Regions from separate parts of the Arthrobacter sp. Soil_C_60 genome, predicted to be linked through region 3. Evidence: riboswitches for the same ligand, from Rfam matches in the RefSeq annotation. Region 3 holds a riboswitch; each other region holds the start of a gene.
The links. Region 3 has a riboswitch for S-adenosylmethionine ahead of AC3A4M_RS02740 (aminotransferase class V-fold PLP-dependent enzyme). Riboswitches for the same ligand answer to the same signal wherever they lie in the genome.
Positions count from the first base shown of each region.

Region 1: another riboswitch for S-adenosylmethionine. It lies ahead of AC3A4M_RS07840 (LLM class flavin-dependent oxidoreductase); the one in region 3 lies ahead of AC3A4M_RS02740 (aminotransferase class V-fold PLP-dependent enzyme).
Region 2: another riboswitch for S-adenosylmethionine. It lies ahead of AC3A4M_RS20115 (OsmC family protein); the one in region 3 lies ahead of AC3A4M_RS02740 (aminotransferase class V-fold PLP-dependent enzyme).

Region 1 is NZ_JBDGKM010000003.1:220,455-225,429, forward strand. Features, by position in the region: gene AC3A4M_RS07830 (LLM class flavin-dependent oxidoreductase) at 1-519, shown strand, start outside; gene AC3A4M_RS07835 (acyl-CoA dehydrogenase family protein) at 516-1,745, shown strand; SAM riboswitch class I at 1,860-1,949, shown strand; gene AC3A4M_RS07840 (LLM class flavin-dependent oxidoreductase) at 2,039-3,445, shown strand; gene AC3A4M_RS07845 (DUF1206 domain-containing protein) at 3,524-4,363, opposite strand; gene AC3A4M_RS07850 (MmcQ/YjbR family DNA-binding protein) at 4,544-4,936, shown strand; gene AC3A4M_RS07855 (hypothetical protein) at 4,933-4,975, shown strand, end outside.
Region 2 is NZ_JBDGKM010000013.1:14,824-19,798, reverse strand. Features, by position in the region: gene AC3A4M_RS20130 (DNA alkylation repair protein) at 1-140, shown strand, start outside; gene AC3A4M_RS20125 (hypothetical protein) at 264-563, shown strand; gene AC3A4M_RS20120 (FMN-binding glutamate synthase family protein) at 649-2,370, shown strand; SAM riboswitch class IV at 2,516-2,631, shown strand; gene AC3A4M_RS20115 (OsmC family protein) at 2,668-3,207, shown strand; gene AC3A4M_RS20110 (DUF1918 domain-containing protein) at 3,270-3,455, shown strand; gene AC3A4M_RS20105 (APC family permease) at 3,692-4,975, shown strand, end outside.
Region 3 is NZ_JBDGKM010000001.1:563,936-568,910, reverse strand. Features, by position in the region: gene aroA (3-phosphoshikimate 1-carboxyvinyltransferase) at 1-1,066, shown strand, start outside; gene rsgA (ribosome small subunit-dependent GTPase A) at 1,068-2,171, shown strand; gene hisN (histidinol-phosphatase) at 2,240-3,127, shown strand; SAM riboswitch class IV at 3,241-3,353, shown strand; gene AC3A4M_RS02740 (aminotransferase class V-fold PLP-dependent enzyme) at 3,395-4,768, shown strand; gene AC3A4M_RS02735 (class I SAM-dependent methyltransferase) at 4,925-4,975, shown strand, end outside.

The DNA.
Region 1 (4,975 bases), on a different contig from region 3:
GAATACCTGGACTCCGGAGCGATGATCGCCCACATCGCCGGCGGTCTCGGCGTAGATCTGGGCGGACTGGATCCGGACACGCCGCTGGGCGATTTCCAGACGGAAGGCACGCAGGGACACCTGGAGAGCCTGCGCAAATCGGTCCCCGGAGGCAACCCGACCTTGCGCGATATCGCCAACTTCCGCGGGCGGGCCCACCGGGTCAAGGGAACCCCGGAACAGATTGCCGACCGGCTGGAGCAGTGGCAGGACGCCGGCGTGGACGGCATCAACATCATCAACCAGATCCTGCCCGGTTCCTACACGGACTTCATCGACGGAGTGCTGCCGGAACTGCGCAGCAGGGGACTGGCACAGACAGAGTACGCGCCGGGAAGCTTCCGGGAAAAGCTGTTCGGCGGCGGCGAGGGCTACAACGGGCCGCAGCTCAACGACCGGCACCCCGCACGTCAGTACCGCGGCGCCTTCGACGAATTCTCAGCCGCAGCACAGAACAAGGTTTTGGAAGGAAGACGATGACGGAAACTATCGCGAACGAGCGCACCGAGACCGCGGAAGCAACCTACGAGCGGTTGGCCGGCCGCTTTCGGCCGGTCTTCGAGCGGATCGCCCAGGGGGCACTGGACCGGGAACTGAACAGGATCCTGCCGTTCGAACAAGTTGCGTGGCTGAACGCGGCAGGCTTCGGGAAACTGCGGGTGCCGCTGGAGCATGGCGGCGACGGTGTCTCCTTCGAGCACTTCTTCCGCCTCCTGATCGAACTTGCGGCGGCGGACTCCAGCGTCGCCCACCTGTACCGCTCGCACTTCGCCTTCGTCGAGACGGTTGGCCTGGAAGGCGAGGAGTTTGCCCGCCGCTGGTATCCGCGCATTGTGGCCGGCGAGATCTTTGGCAACGCGGCCACGGAGAAGGCCGGAAACGCGCTGGGCACCACGAACACCAAGCTGGTCAGGGACGGCGGGAGGTGGCTGCTCAACGGTGAAAAGTACTACACCACCGGCAGCATCTTCGCGGAGTGGATCGCGGTCATGGCCAGTACCGACGGTGTCGAGGGCCGCCAGTACGCCGTCGTCAATACCAAGCAGGCGGGCGTGGAGATCGTTGACGACTGGGACGGCTTCGGCCAGCAGCTGACCGGGACGGGGACAACCTACTTCCGCGATGCCGTGGTGGAGCCGGCCGACGTTATCGAACGCAAGCCGTCGAGCACGCACGAACCTGCATTCTTCCAGCTGGTGCTGCTCGCCGTACTGGCAGGGATTGGCAATGCGGCGCTCGCGGACGCGAAGATCCTGGTGCGGAACCGCAAGCGGACCTTTAACACCGGAACCGGCGAACTGTTCCGCAATGACCCGCTGATCCTCCAGCTCGTCGGCCAGCTGTCGGCCAAAGCATTCGCCGCCGAATCGGTGGTCCTGACCGCGGCACGGGAACTGGATGCCGCGGCAGACAAGTCCCTTTCGCTCGACGACGTTCAGCGTTACGTCCGCGGGGAAGCTGCTGTGGAGAAGGCGCAGATCGTTGTTCCGGAGCTGGTTCTTGAGGCCACCGGGCAGCTGTTTGACGTCACGGGAGCAAGCGCGACATCCAGGGGCAAAGCGCTGGACCGCCATTGGCGCAACGCTCGGACCGTAGCCACGCACAATCCCACCGTCTTCAAGGCGCGGACCATCGGCGACTATGAGGTCAACGGCACCACGCCCGAGGGACTCCACAGCATCGGTGATGCACCGGCCAAGTCCTGAACGGGGATGCCGACGGCAGTCGCGGACGGCGGGTGCGCGAAAAGCAGCCGGGGGATTACCCGGTATGACGTAAGGATTTCGCGCCCGCCGCCGGACTGCGGTGGAATGGAGCTGTAACCATCCAGAGCGGCTGAGAGACCTGGCTCGTTGACGCCGCAGCAACCCCCTCTTTGAGGAAGGTGCTACCGCCAGGACCGATGGAGATCCAAAATTCTTTCGGTAGCCGCCGCGGTATTCGTCAGCGACCGCAGCTACCGGTGTAGGGGCTCTTCACGGTCATGAAGGAGTCTGAAATGACATTGGTACCCGCCCCCAGGCAAATCCGCTTCAACGCCTTCGACATGAACTGCGTTGGACACCAGTCGCCCGGTCTGTGGCGCCATCCCCAGGACAAGTCCGCCGATTACAAGACCATCGGCTACTGGACGCACCTGGCGAAGGTGCTGGAAGAGGGCCTCTTCGACGGTCTCTTCATCGCCGATGTGCTGGGCACCTACGACGTGTTCGGCGGCTCAAACGAAGTCACGCTCCGCGCGGGTACACAGGTCCCGGTCAACGATCCGTTCATGCTGGTTTCGGCTATGGCCGCGGTGACCGAGAACCTTGGTTTCGGCCTCACTGCCGGCACCGCCTATGAGCATCCGTACCCCTTCGCCCGGCGACTGGCCACGCTGGACCACCTGACCAACGGCCGCGTCGGCTGGAATGTGGTCACGGGTTACCTGCCGTCTGCAGCGCGCAACATGGGCCAAACGGACCAGATGGAGCACGACGAGCGGTACGCCCACGCCGACGAGTACCTTGAGGTGGTTTACAAGCTGCTCGAAGGTTCCTGGGAAGAAGACGCCGTGGTCAAGGACCGGGAAGCCGGTGTCTTTGTGGATCCGGCCAAGGTGCACGAGATCGGCCACGAGGGTAAGTACTTCAAGGTCCCCGGCATCGCCATTACTGAGCCGAGCCCGCAGCGCACCCCGGTCATCTTCCAAGCCGGCGCATCCAAGCGCGGGACCGAGTTCGCGGCAACGAATGCCGAAGCCGTTTTCGTCACGTGCCCGACCAAGGAAATGCTGGCCGCTTCAGTCAAGAAGATCCGCGATGCGGTGGAGGCAGCCGGCCGCGGCCGCTACGACGTTCGCATCTACGCGATGCAGACCGTTGTGACCGGTCCGGACAGCGCCACCGCTCAGGCCAAGTTCGAGGACTACAAGTCCTACGCGGACGTCAACGGTGCACTGGCGCTGATCTCAGGTTGGATGGGTGTGGACCTGTCCAGCTACGGGCCGGACGACGTGATCGGCGAGAACGTGAAGTCCAACGCCATCCAGTCCTCCGTGGAGACGTTCCAGAAGGCCTCGGGCGACGACGGCAAGCCGTGGACCATTCGACAGTTGGCCGAATGGGTCGGCGTCGGCGGTTTTGGACCGATCACCGTTGGTTCCGGCGAGGAAGTTGCCAAGAAGCTCATCGAGTGGGTGGACGAGACCGATGTGGATGGCTTCAACCTGGCTTACGCCATCACACCGGGTACCTTTGAGGACATCGTCGAATTCGTTGTTCCGGAACTGCAAAAGCGTGGCGCCTACCCGACCAAGTACGCGGAAGGAACGCTGCGCAACAAGCTGTTCGGCAAGGGCGACCGGCTGCCGGAGCAGCACCGGGGTGCCGGCTATCGCCTCGGCGCAGCCGTCTCCGCTTCCTGACTTAGTCGGTGAGGCTTTCCTGACCCAGGCCCGGGGCGGCGTCAGGAATCCGGTACGCGTAGGCCCGGTGCGTGCCCGCTACATCTTGGCGTAGCGGGCACGCGCGCCCAAGTACAGTCCGTAGCAGATGAGGCCGAGGGCCACCACAATCAGCGCGGCGTCGCCGAAGGGCTGTTCTTTCAGCGCCTTCAGTGCGCCGTCGAGACCCTTGGCTTCCTCTGCATCCTGGTGGAACGCCGCGACCGAGAAAAGAATGCCAAGCACCAACAGCGCAGCCCCCTTGCCCACGTAGCCGAAAGAACCGGCCCAGCCGATGCCGATCCTCGTGCCGCCCGGGGGCAGGGGTTTCAGATCGTTTAGGAACTTCTGCGTAATGCCTCTGTAGATGTAGAAGGCTCCAGCGATGGCGATGCCGGCGCCGATCAGGAAAAGCACCAGCGCTCCGCCGGGAAACGCCATCAATTGGGCGCTGGCGTCCTGTGAGGATTGACTGCTGTCGCTCTTGCCGCCAAGGGCATAGATGCCGAACGTAAAACCGATGGCGGCGAAGACGATTGCCAGACCGGCTGCCTTGAACCGTTTGCCCCACTTCTTTTTGGTTTCCAACCCGCGGTAACCGAATGCGGCGTCGGCGAGTTGCCACAGTGCCAAGGCGGCGCAGGCGATGAGCCCGGCCCACAGCAGGAAGACGCCTCCCGGTGTGCTGGCCAGCTGGGAGATAGCACCGGTTTGGTCTGCTTCCCCCGATGCCCCAAGGCCCAGCCGCAAGGCAATATAGCCAATCAGCAGATGCATCAGCCCGTTGGCGGCCCAGCCAAAGCGCGCCACCACTTCCAAAGTCTTCGACTCCGAGGCTTCCTCGGCGCCGTCTTTCGCCCTTTTCGCCTGGTGCTTCGCCTTCTCCACTTCGCCGCTCACGCGCGCACCTCCGCCTGCCTCGTACAGCCAAAGGCAACGCGCCCCGACAAGGGCGCGCCGCCGTCGTACTCCTGGAACCATCCTCCCACCAAAGACTTGGACCAGACTTGGAAAGCCCAACTTGTCCACAGGCGGACCGTCGATCTTCCTGCCCCCGGCCCCCGGCGGTAGGCTCGATGGGTGGACGGATCAACGCTGCGCGGCATGTGCCTGGACCTGCCGGGCGCTTTTGAGGACTTTCCCTTCGGGCCAGACGCCTCGGTGTTCAAGGTGCGGGCCGGCAGTAGCACCGCGAAGATGTTCGCGCTCTCGGACCTGGGCGCGGACCCGCTGAGCATCAGCCTCAAGTGCGAGCCGGCGCTGGCCGAGCAGCTGCGCGCCGCCCATCCGGAAATCACCGGCGCGTATCACATGAACAAAACGCACTGGAACGGCGTCCGCTGCGACGGTGAGCTGCCCGATGACATGATTCGCGACATGATCGAGGACTCCTATGACCTGGTGGTGGCCGGCATGCCCCGCCGCGACCGCGAATCCTTGGGCTGGACCAGGCTCGCGCGGGAGGAAGCGTGATTTCCCAGGACCTGCTCGATGAAGTGTGGGATTTCTCGG
Region 2 (4,975 bases), on a different contig from region 3:
CGGGCGAGACCCGCCGGTTCAGGAAGATCCATGCCCTCCGGCCGATGACCACCCGGGTGCATTACGCCGGCCGCCACCTGCTCCAAGTGCAGGTGAACGGCCAACTATCGGCGGCGGCGGAGTTCGACGTCGTTATTTAGCGGCGGTAGGGGAGCGATGGCAGGAAATCGACGGAAACTGGCAGTTTTCCCGGCCATGGAATCCGGTATTCACGGCGTTGATGCTAAGACCAATCGCAATCCGTGAAGAAAGCAGGACCAGCCATGAGCCTCCAACCTCCGGAATACTGGCTGAAGATCCACAACGTCGAACTGCAGCAGCTGATGGCGCAGGCAGAGCGGACCCGCCAGCGCTCGCGGTACCAAGGGAATGGGACTGCCTTGCGGTCGCCGAGGAACCGGGCCAAGGCGCTGGTGCCCACCCGGCAGTCAGATCCGGCCAAGCCGCATGACAATCGGGCGCTGGCATGGTTCCACGGCTTAATGCCCCGGCTGAGGCGCGGAGGACTAGCGGCTCCGGCGCCGGCACCGGCTGGGCGGCAGCCAGCCGACTGCTGCGCCTGACTCCAGACGCCCCGGGTGTGCTCGGGAACCGGACGAATCCGCCGGACCCGTCCGGTTCCTCCGGCGTCGGTCGTAGACTCGGGTCATGGCACGCTTTTTGGTTTTTGTTGTTCTTGCGGTGCTGGGCTTTATTACCATCGTGGCCGCGTCGTTCGGTTCCGTTGGCTGGTGGGTGCTGGCCGCCGTCGTTGTTGCGCTCTTGGTGATCGGGATCTGGGATGTGGTCCAGACCAGGCACTCGATCCTGCGGAACTATCCAATCTTGGGACATATGCGCTACGTACTGGAATCCATCCGGCCGGAAATCCAGCAGTACTTTGTCGAGCGGAACGTGGACGGGAAGCCGTTCAACCGGGATGTGCGGTCGCTGGTGTATGCGCGGGCCAAGGGCGAGAACAGCCACAAGGCCTTCGGTACGGAACGCGAAGTGAACCAGATCGGCTACGAATACCTGATCCATTCCACCGCTCCGGTCGCGCCGCCCAAGCAGCATCCCCGGATACCGCTGGGCGGGCCTGATTGCAGGCAGCCCTACGACATTTCGCTGTTCAACGTCTCGTCCATGAGCTTCGGCTCGCTGTCGAAGAATGCCGTGCTCGCCATGAACAAGGGTGCGGCGCTGGGCGGCTTCGTGCAGGAAACCGGTGAAGGCGGCCTGACTAAGTACCACCTCGAATATGGGGCCGACCTGATCTGGGAAATAGGCTCCGGCTACTTCGGCGCGCGCGACAAGGACGGCCATTTCAGCCCCGAGGCCTTCATTCCGAAGGCGGCGCGCCCCGAGGTCAAGGGCATCAGCATCAAGCTCTCGCAGGGCGCCAAGCCCGGTCTGGGCGGGGTACTGCCAGGCGCGAAAGTCACCCCAGAGATCGCCGAAGCACGCGGGGTGGAGATGGGCGTCGACTGTGTGTCGCCTGCCAGCCACAGCGCCTTCGGCACGCCGCGGGAACTGATCCGTTTCGTCAAACAGCTGCGCGATCTCTCCGACGGCAAGCCCATCGGCTTCAAGCTGTGCGTGGGTTCGCGGGTGGACGTGCTCGCCATTTGCAAGGCGATGCTGGAGGAGAAAGTGACTCCGGATTTCATCGTGGTCGATGGGTCCGAAGGCGGTACCGGCGCGGCGCCGCTGGAGTACCAGGACAACGTGGGCACGCCGCTGACCGAGGGCTTGATGCTGGTGCATAACGCCCTGGTCGGCGTGGGACTGCGGGACCGCGTCCGCATTGCCGCCGCAGGGAAGGTCGCATCCGGCTCGGACATCGTCAAACGCCTGATCGAAGGCGCGGACTTCACGATGAGTGCGCGGACCATGATGATGGCCACCGGCTGCATCCAGGCGCAGAAATGCCACACCAACGAATGCCCGGTTGGCGTTGCCACGCAAAACCCGCGGCTGGTGCGGGCGCTCAACGTCGAGGACAAGGGCCAGCGCGTTTTCAACTACCAGAAGCTCACCGTGGACGAGAGCGTGCAGATCATGGCCTCGATGGGCTGCAAATCCCCGGACGAAGTCTCGCCGCGGATGCTTCGGCGCCGCGTAGACCATCTGACCACGCGCTCCTACGAGAGCATCTACAACTGGATGGAGCCGGGCGAACTGCTCAAGGATCCGCCCCGAGGCTGGAGCGAAGACTGGAATCTGGCCAACGCGGACTATTTCCGCGAACCGCCCAAGAAGCCCGCCGAGGACGAGCACAAGGCGGAGCCCGTGCCAGGCAGTCCGGAGTATGACAGGGCCCGCATTCCAGGTGACAAGCACCAGCCTGAAGGCCAGGTTGGCCGGCCGGAGGGCGAGCTGAGCCGCTAAAACAACGGCACAAACCGCGTACGACGCCGGCACCTGGGTTCCGTTTTTACGGAACCCAGGTGCCGGCGTCGTACTTCATGGCAGAAGTCCTCGTGTTACAAAACGGTTGAATGTACCGTGCTGCACCGGGCAGAATCGGACGCAGAATCAAGAGTTCCAACCTTCGGCCCTGGCCGGTTGGACGGCAACCCTCGTAGCTGTAGCGGGGTGCCCCAGGTGAAGATTCGACGCCGGCCCAAACGGGAGGCGTAAGTATGGCGCCCTGCTCCGGCGTGCGCCGACAGGAAGGATTCCACCATGACTGAAACAGCTCTCCGTGATCTGGCCGAAGACCGTGCCAACCGTTTGGATGAGGCAGGCGCTTTCTGGGCCGGCAAGATCGCCGAAGACACCGCCAACGCCAAGCTAACGTTCAAGGTGGCAGGCGAGGGAACCGGCCCGGTGGCCACACGTGTCACCGCCGGCAAACACGAGTTCTCCGTTGACGAACCGGCGGGCCTTGCAGGCGAAGATACGGCCGCGAGCCCGGTGGAGTATGCCTTGGGCGCGCTGGCTTCCTGCCAGGTGGTGGTCTACCGGCTGTACGCACACCAGTTGGGTATCCGGTTCGACGAGATCAGCATCGACGCCGAGGGCGATCTGGATGTGCAGGGCCTGTTCGGCGCCGATGAGAGCGTGCGCCCCGGGTTCAGCGCCGTGCGGTTGACCGTGAATATCAGCGGCCCCGAATCGCAGGAACGCTACGAGGAGCTGCGCCGGACAGTGGACGCGCACTGCCCGGTGCTGGACCTCTTCGCCAATCCCACCCCGGTCAGCGCCGAGGTCTTCAAGAAGTAGCCAAGGGTGCTATTCCCCTTCGGCGCGGTCCCTCGTACTCTAGGGCCAGGAGGTAATTCACGATGAAGGCATCGCCAGGCAACAGGATCATTGTCCGCGGCAGGACCGTTGAATCGTCCGACCGGCACGGGGAAATCGTCGAAGTCAGGGGAGACGACGGCGCTCCTCCGTACTTCGTGCGGTTCGACGACGGCCACGAGTCGGTGGTCTTCCCCGGTGGGGATTTCGTAGTCCAGCACAACCCCTAGCCGCGGGCGGCACAGCCCGCACACCAGCCGATAGTTGACTGAGGGCGGCAGCATGCTCATGCTGCCGCCCTCAGCGCTGTCCAGCGCCAGCCACGCACATGCCGCCGCAACATGGCGTTCAGGCCGAAACATCGTAGTAATGTCGTGCAGTTACTCTTGCCGCGATTGGCGCCACCCTCGTGCCGCCGGCAATCTCCCATGCCCGAACGGCATCTGAACGAGAAAGGGGCATCGGCGTGGCAGTATCACAACACGAATCCGAACCCTCATTGAAGAAAGTACTGGGACGTTTCGACGTCCTCGCCCTGGGCTTCGGGGCCATGATCGGCTTCGGCTGGGTGGTCCTGACCGGCGGCTGGCTGGAGTCCGCCGGAACCATGGGCTCGGTGACGGCCATGCTTGCGGGCGGCATCATCATGGGGGTGGTCGGACTAACTTATGCCGAGCTGTGTGCGGCGATGCCCAAGGCCGGCGGCGAGCATAACTACATCATGCGGGCGATGGGTCCGCGCCCGTCCTTCATCGGTTCCTGGGCCATCATCGGCGGCTACGTGACCATCGTGGCCTTCGAAGCGGTGGCGCTCCCGCGGACCGTCCAATATATCTTTCCCAACCTCAGCCAGATCAAGCTCTGGAACGTCGCCGGTTTCGACGTCCACCTGACGTGGGCGCTGGTTGGTGCCGTTGCCGCCGTCGTTATTACCTGGATCAACATCCGTGGTGTGAAGGAAGCCGGCATTGTGCAGACCTTCGTGGTGCTGTTCCTGCTGGCCATCGGCCTGGTCATGATCGCCGGCGCCTTCACCGGCGGCGAGGTCTCCAACATGGAGCCGTTCTTCAACGGCGGCATGACGGGCTTCTTCGCGGTGCTGGTGGTCGTGCCGTTCCTCTTCATCGGGTTCGACGTCATTCCGCAGTCCGCGGAGGAAGTGAACATCCCGGCCCGCCAGATTGGCCGGCTCGTGGTGGTCTCGGTCATCCTGGCCACCATTTGGTACGTGATGGTGGTGCTGACCACGTCTTCGGCCATGCCGGCCAGTGAGCTGGCCGGGACGGACATTGCGACGGCGGACGCCGTGGGTGCGATGTTCGGTTCGGACATCATGGCCAAGGTGCTGATCGCCGGCGGTATCGCGGGCATCCTCACCTCGTGGAACTCGCTGCTGCTCGGCGCATCCCGGCTGATGTTCTCGCTGGCGCGCTCCGGGATGCTGCCGGCCTGGTTCGGGAAGCTGCACCCCAAGTACGGCACCCCGCACAACGCCCTGCTGTTCGTCGGCGGGCTGAGCGTCCTGGCGCCGTTCTTCGGCGTGGAGATGCTGGTCTGGCTGGTGGACTCCGGCGCGCCGAGCATTGTGCTGGCCTACACCATGGTGGCGATTTCCTTCCTGATCCTGCGCCGCCGCGAACCGGAGATGGACCGGCCGCTGCGGATCGGTGGCAAGGGCAAGGGCGGCATCGCGATCGGCATCGCCGCGGCGGTGCTGGGTGTTGCCCTGTTCAGCCTGTACATGCCGGGG
Region 3 (4,975 bases):
ACAGGACAGGGAGCTGGGCGAGACGCAAGTGGATTGCGGGCTGGCCGGTACGGTGATGCGCTTCGTGCCGCCTCTGGCAGCATTGTGCACTGGAACTGTGACCTTCGACGGCGATCCCCAGGCGAGGAAGCGGCCGATGGGCAGCACGATCGACGCGCTACGCGGCCTCGGCGTCCGGCTGGAGGACGGCGGAAACCGCTCGCTGCCGTTCACGCTGGCCGCTTCCGGCGGCGTCGACGGCGGGCATCTGGTCATCGACGCCGGAGCCTCCTCCCAGTTCGTCTCGGCGCTGCTGCTGGTCGGCGCCAGATTCGGCAACGGGCTCCACCTCGAACATTCCGGCCAGAGCGTCCCTAGCCTGGACCACGTTGCCATGACCGTGGCGGTACTGCGCAGCGTCGGGGTGGAGGTAGACGATTCCCGGCAGAACCACTGGGTGGTCCGGCCCGGACTGATCAAGGCTTTCGACGTCACCGTCGAACAGGACCTTTCCAATGCCGGCCCCTTCCTCGCGGCGGCCCTGGCCACGAAGGGAACGGTTCGGATCCCGGGCTGGCCGGCGGAAACCACGCAGGTGGGTGACAAATGGCGCAGCATCCTGGCGCAACTCGGCGCCACCGTCAGCTACGAGAACGGCACCCTCACCGTGACCGGCGGAGCAGAGATCACCGGGGCGCAGCTCGCCGACACCAGCGAACTTGCCCCCACCACGGCGGCGCTCTGCGCCCTGGCCGGCAGCGAATCCAGGCTCACCGGAATTGCCCATCTGCGCGGACATGAAACCGACCGGCTGGCGGCTCTGGTCGCGGAAATCAATGCCTTGGGCGGCGACGCCGAAGAAACCGAGGACGGGCTGATCATCCGTCCGAGGCCGCTGCACGGCGGGGTTTTCCATTCATATGAGGACCACCGGATGGCTACTGCCGGAGCCATTATCGGGCTGGCGGTCGAGGGCGTGGAAGTCGAAGACATCGGCACCACGGCCAAGACCATGCCCGAGTTCCCGCGGCTATGGCAGGACCTGTTCGAGACTTCCGCCCGCCAGTCCGAGGCGGGAGCGGTCTAAGGTGGTGCGCGGCAACCGTACGTGGGATGAATCCGATGTCCGCATCCGTCCCAACAAGCGCGGCTCGCGTCCGCGTACCAAGGAACGGCCGGCCCACGAAGACGCGGTCATCGGGCGGATCATCACCGTGGACCGCGGCCGCTACACCGCGGTGGTCGATGAAGACACTGCCCAGGAACGCGTGGTTGTCGCCGCCCGTGCCCGGGAGCTTCGCCGCAGCCCGGTGGTAGCCGGCGACTTCGTAGCGCTCGTCGGCGACATTACGGGCGAGCCGGACTCTTTGGCCCGGCTGGTCCGGATCGAGGAACGACGGACGCTGTTGCGGCGCAGCGCCGACGATACCGACCCGGTGGAGCGGGTAGTCGTGGCCAATGCGGACCAACTGGTCATCGTGGTGGCCGCCGCCAACCCGGAGCCGCGCACCGGTTTTATCGACCGTGCCTTGGTAGCAGCGTACGACGCCGGGATCAGCCCGCTGCTGTGCGTCACCAAAGCGGACGTCAAGGATCCTGAAGAACTGCTCTCCAACTACCGGCACCTCGATCTGCCCGTCATCGTCAGCCGGACCGCTGGCACGGAGGGCTTTGGAATTGATGCACGGTCCGCCGACGGGCTTTCGGCCCGTCTCGACCGTGACGCCGTGGCCGAGCTGAAAGGCTATCTGGACGGGATGGTCAGCGTCATGCTCGGCCATTCCGGTGTCGGCAAGTCCACCATGGTCAATGCGCTCACGGGTGCGGAACGCGCCACGGGCGGCGTCAACGCCGTGACCGGGCGGGGACGGCATACTTCCTCCTCGGCGCTGGCCCTGAAGCTGACCGATGCCCCGGCCGGCAGTTGGATCATCGACACGCCCGGCATCCGTTCTTTTGGACTCGCCCATGTGGACCCGGACCGGATCATTTCCGCCTTTCCCGACCTGGAGCCCGGCACGGCCGATTGCGAGCGCGGCTGCAAGCACGACGACCACGCCGTCAACTGCGGCGTGGACGCGTGGGTGGCTTCCGGGCAGGCCGGCGAATCAGGCCCGGCGCGGCTGGCGTCGCTGCGTCGTTTGCTGGGAACCGAAGAACGCGCCCAAGCTAAGGAACTGGGGTTCCAGTAGCACCGCCGTCGTCGGTCGGGGACTTCACATCCCGCATCCGGCCACCGAATAAGGATAAGTTGAAGCCTATGACCCGTGACGTTCAAAGCTATAACGATGATCTGCGCCTGGCCCATGTGATGGCCGATTCCGTGGATTCGCAGACCATGGCCCGCTTCAAGGCGCTGGACCTGAAAATCGAGACCAAGCCGGATCTCACCCCTGTCACGGATGCTGACCGCGCCGCCGAAGAGGCCATCCGCGGCCAACTCTCCCGGGCCCGGCCGCGCGACGCGGTGCTTGGCGAGGAGTACGGCAGCAGCGGCCACGGCTCCCGCCGCTGGATCATCGACCCCATCGACGGCACAAAGAACTTCGTCCGCGGGGTGCCGGTCTGGGCTACCTTGATCGCGCTGGTGGACGAAGACCGGCCCGTGGTCGGCCTGGTCAGTGCCCCCGCTTTGGGCAAGCGCTGGTGGGCCGCGACCGGAACCGGTGCCTACATGGGACGTTCGCTGTCCGCGGCCACCCGGCTCCGGGTCTCCGATGTCAACCGGCTCGAGGACGCGTCCCTCTCCTATTCCAGCCTCACCGGCTGGCAGGAACGGGGCAACTTCCCGGAGTTCCTCGGCCTCACCGAATCCGTCTGGCGCACCCGTGCCTACGGGGACTTCTGGTCGTACTGCATGGTGGCCGAGGGCGCCGTCGACATTGCCTGCGAACCGGAACTCAACCTCTATGACATGGCGGCACTGGTGCCGATCGTGACGGAGGCCGGCGGACGGTTCAGTTCGCTCGAGGGCGAGGACGGCCCCTTTGGCGGCAACGCGCTGGCCACGAACGGCACGCTGCACGACGAGGTGCTCTACCGGCTCAATCCCCAGTTGCGCGGCCAGCGTCCGGCCGCACACCCGGAGGATGCGCCCTTGCCGGAAACCGCTCCGGAGGCCTCTGTGGAGGCGGACGGCCTGCGCTGACGCTGCCTTTGTGACGAATTACGACGGCGGCCGTCCCCACTCCGGGGATGGTCGCCTTTTCGTTCCCGTAACAAAGGTGCGGCCGCTCCCGCCGGACAATAATCTCGATGGCAGGTCACGAGTGCCAGCGCTAAACCCCGGTTTGCTGGCCGGCAACCCTCCTAACGCGGCGGGGTGCCCCGGGTGACGACCTGGCCGTGCCTGACTGGTTCGGCAAGCGCGGATCCGCTCTGCCATGCGCACGGATCCCTCACCAGATGAGGTCATATGAGCACCACTGTTATCGATTCCGCCCTTTCCCCCGAGCTGCTGGCAGCGGAACAACCGTTCCAGGAAGTTACCGGCGCAGAACTCGCCGCTCCCCTGCTGGACGGCGGCACCATCCGCTACGCCAACTTGGACTACGCCGCGTCGGCACCCGCGCTGGCTTCCGTCACCGCCTATCTGGAGCAGTTGCTCCCCTACTACGCCAGCGTCCACCGCGGTGCCGGGTACGCATCCCAGGTCTCCACCTCCGTCTATGAGCATTCACGCGACGTTCTGCGTTCTTTTGTGGGCGGGCGGACCGATGACCTGGTCATCTTCACCCGCAACACCACCGATTCCCTGAACCTGCTCGCCGGCTGCGTCCCTGCCGGCGGCGAAGTACTGTACCTGGACATCGAACACCACGCCAACCTGCTGCCCTGGCAGGCGGTACCGCACCGCAGCGTGGTGGCCCGGCCGAGTGTTGCAGGCACGCTCGAGGCCATCGAGGCCGAACTGGCAGGTGGCCAGGTGGCACTCGTGGCCATCACCGGAGCGTCGAATGTTACCGGCGAGATCTTCCCGATCGCCGAAACCGCGCGGCTTGCCCACCGGTATGGGGCAAGGGTAGTGGTGGATGCTGCGCAGCTCGCCCCGCACCGGCGCCTCGACATTGCCCGGGACAACATTGACTATGTGGTCCTCTCCGGACACAAGCTCTATGCCCCGTTCGGTGCGGGAGCGATCATCGGCCGGGCCGACTGGCTCGATTCCGGCACACCGCATCTGGCTGGCGGCGGCGCGGTGAAACAGGTCCGGCTGGACGGCGTGGTCTGGACAACCGGGCCGGCCCGGCACGAAGCCGGCTCTCCCAATGTGCTCGGTGCTGCCACCCTGGCCCGGGCCGCGGAGCACATTGCGCAGCTGGATGAGGAAGCGTGGCAGCAGCATGAGTCCGTGCTGCGTGGGTATCTCATCGAGCGGCTGGAGGCGGTGGACTCGGTCACCGTGCACCGGATTTTCAGCGGCGAGGCCAGCCCGCTGGATGCCATCGGCGTCGTAAATTTTTCGGTGGCCGGATACGACGCTGGCCTCGTGGCCGCGTATCTTTCGGCAGAGCACGGCGTCGGCGTGCGGGACGGGAAGTTCTGCGCCCATCCCTTGCTCAACCGCCTCGGGCTGCCGTCCGGTTCGCTGCGTGCCAGCTTCGGGCTGGGTTCCCGCTTGGAAGACGCGGCCCGGCTAGCGGACGGAGTGGCAGCGCTGGTCCGTGACGGCCTGCGCCACGACTACGTCGTGGAGAGCGGTCGCTGGGTGCCGGCGGTGGAAACACGGGCCTTCCCCGAGTGGGCACCGGTGACGCCGGGAACCGCCGGTGCGGCGCCGTGCTCCTAGGGCTAGGAACGTATCCCTGCGCGCCGGATGGGGCATGATCTAATTGACCCGTCGTTGCGAAGCCGCCGGTGCAACGGCACGGGCGGCTGGCGGCGTCAATGACAGGTCAATGAGAGGCCCCTGACCGAGAGCAGAGGGTGCACGAGGAGTGTGGCAGTGGTTCGCGGCGGACCCCGGATGGACGACGAACGGCGCCGGGAGTTCGGC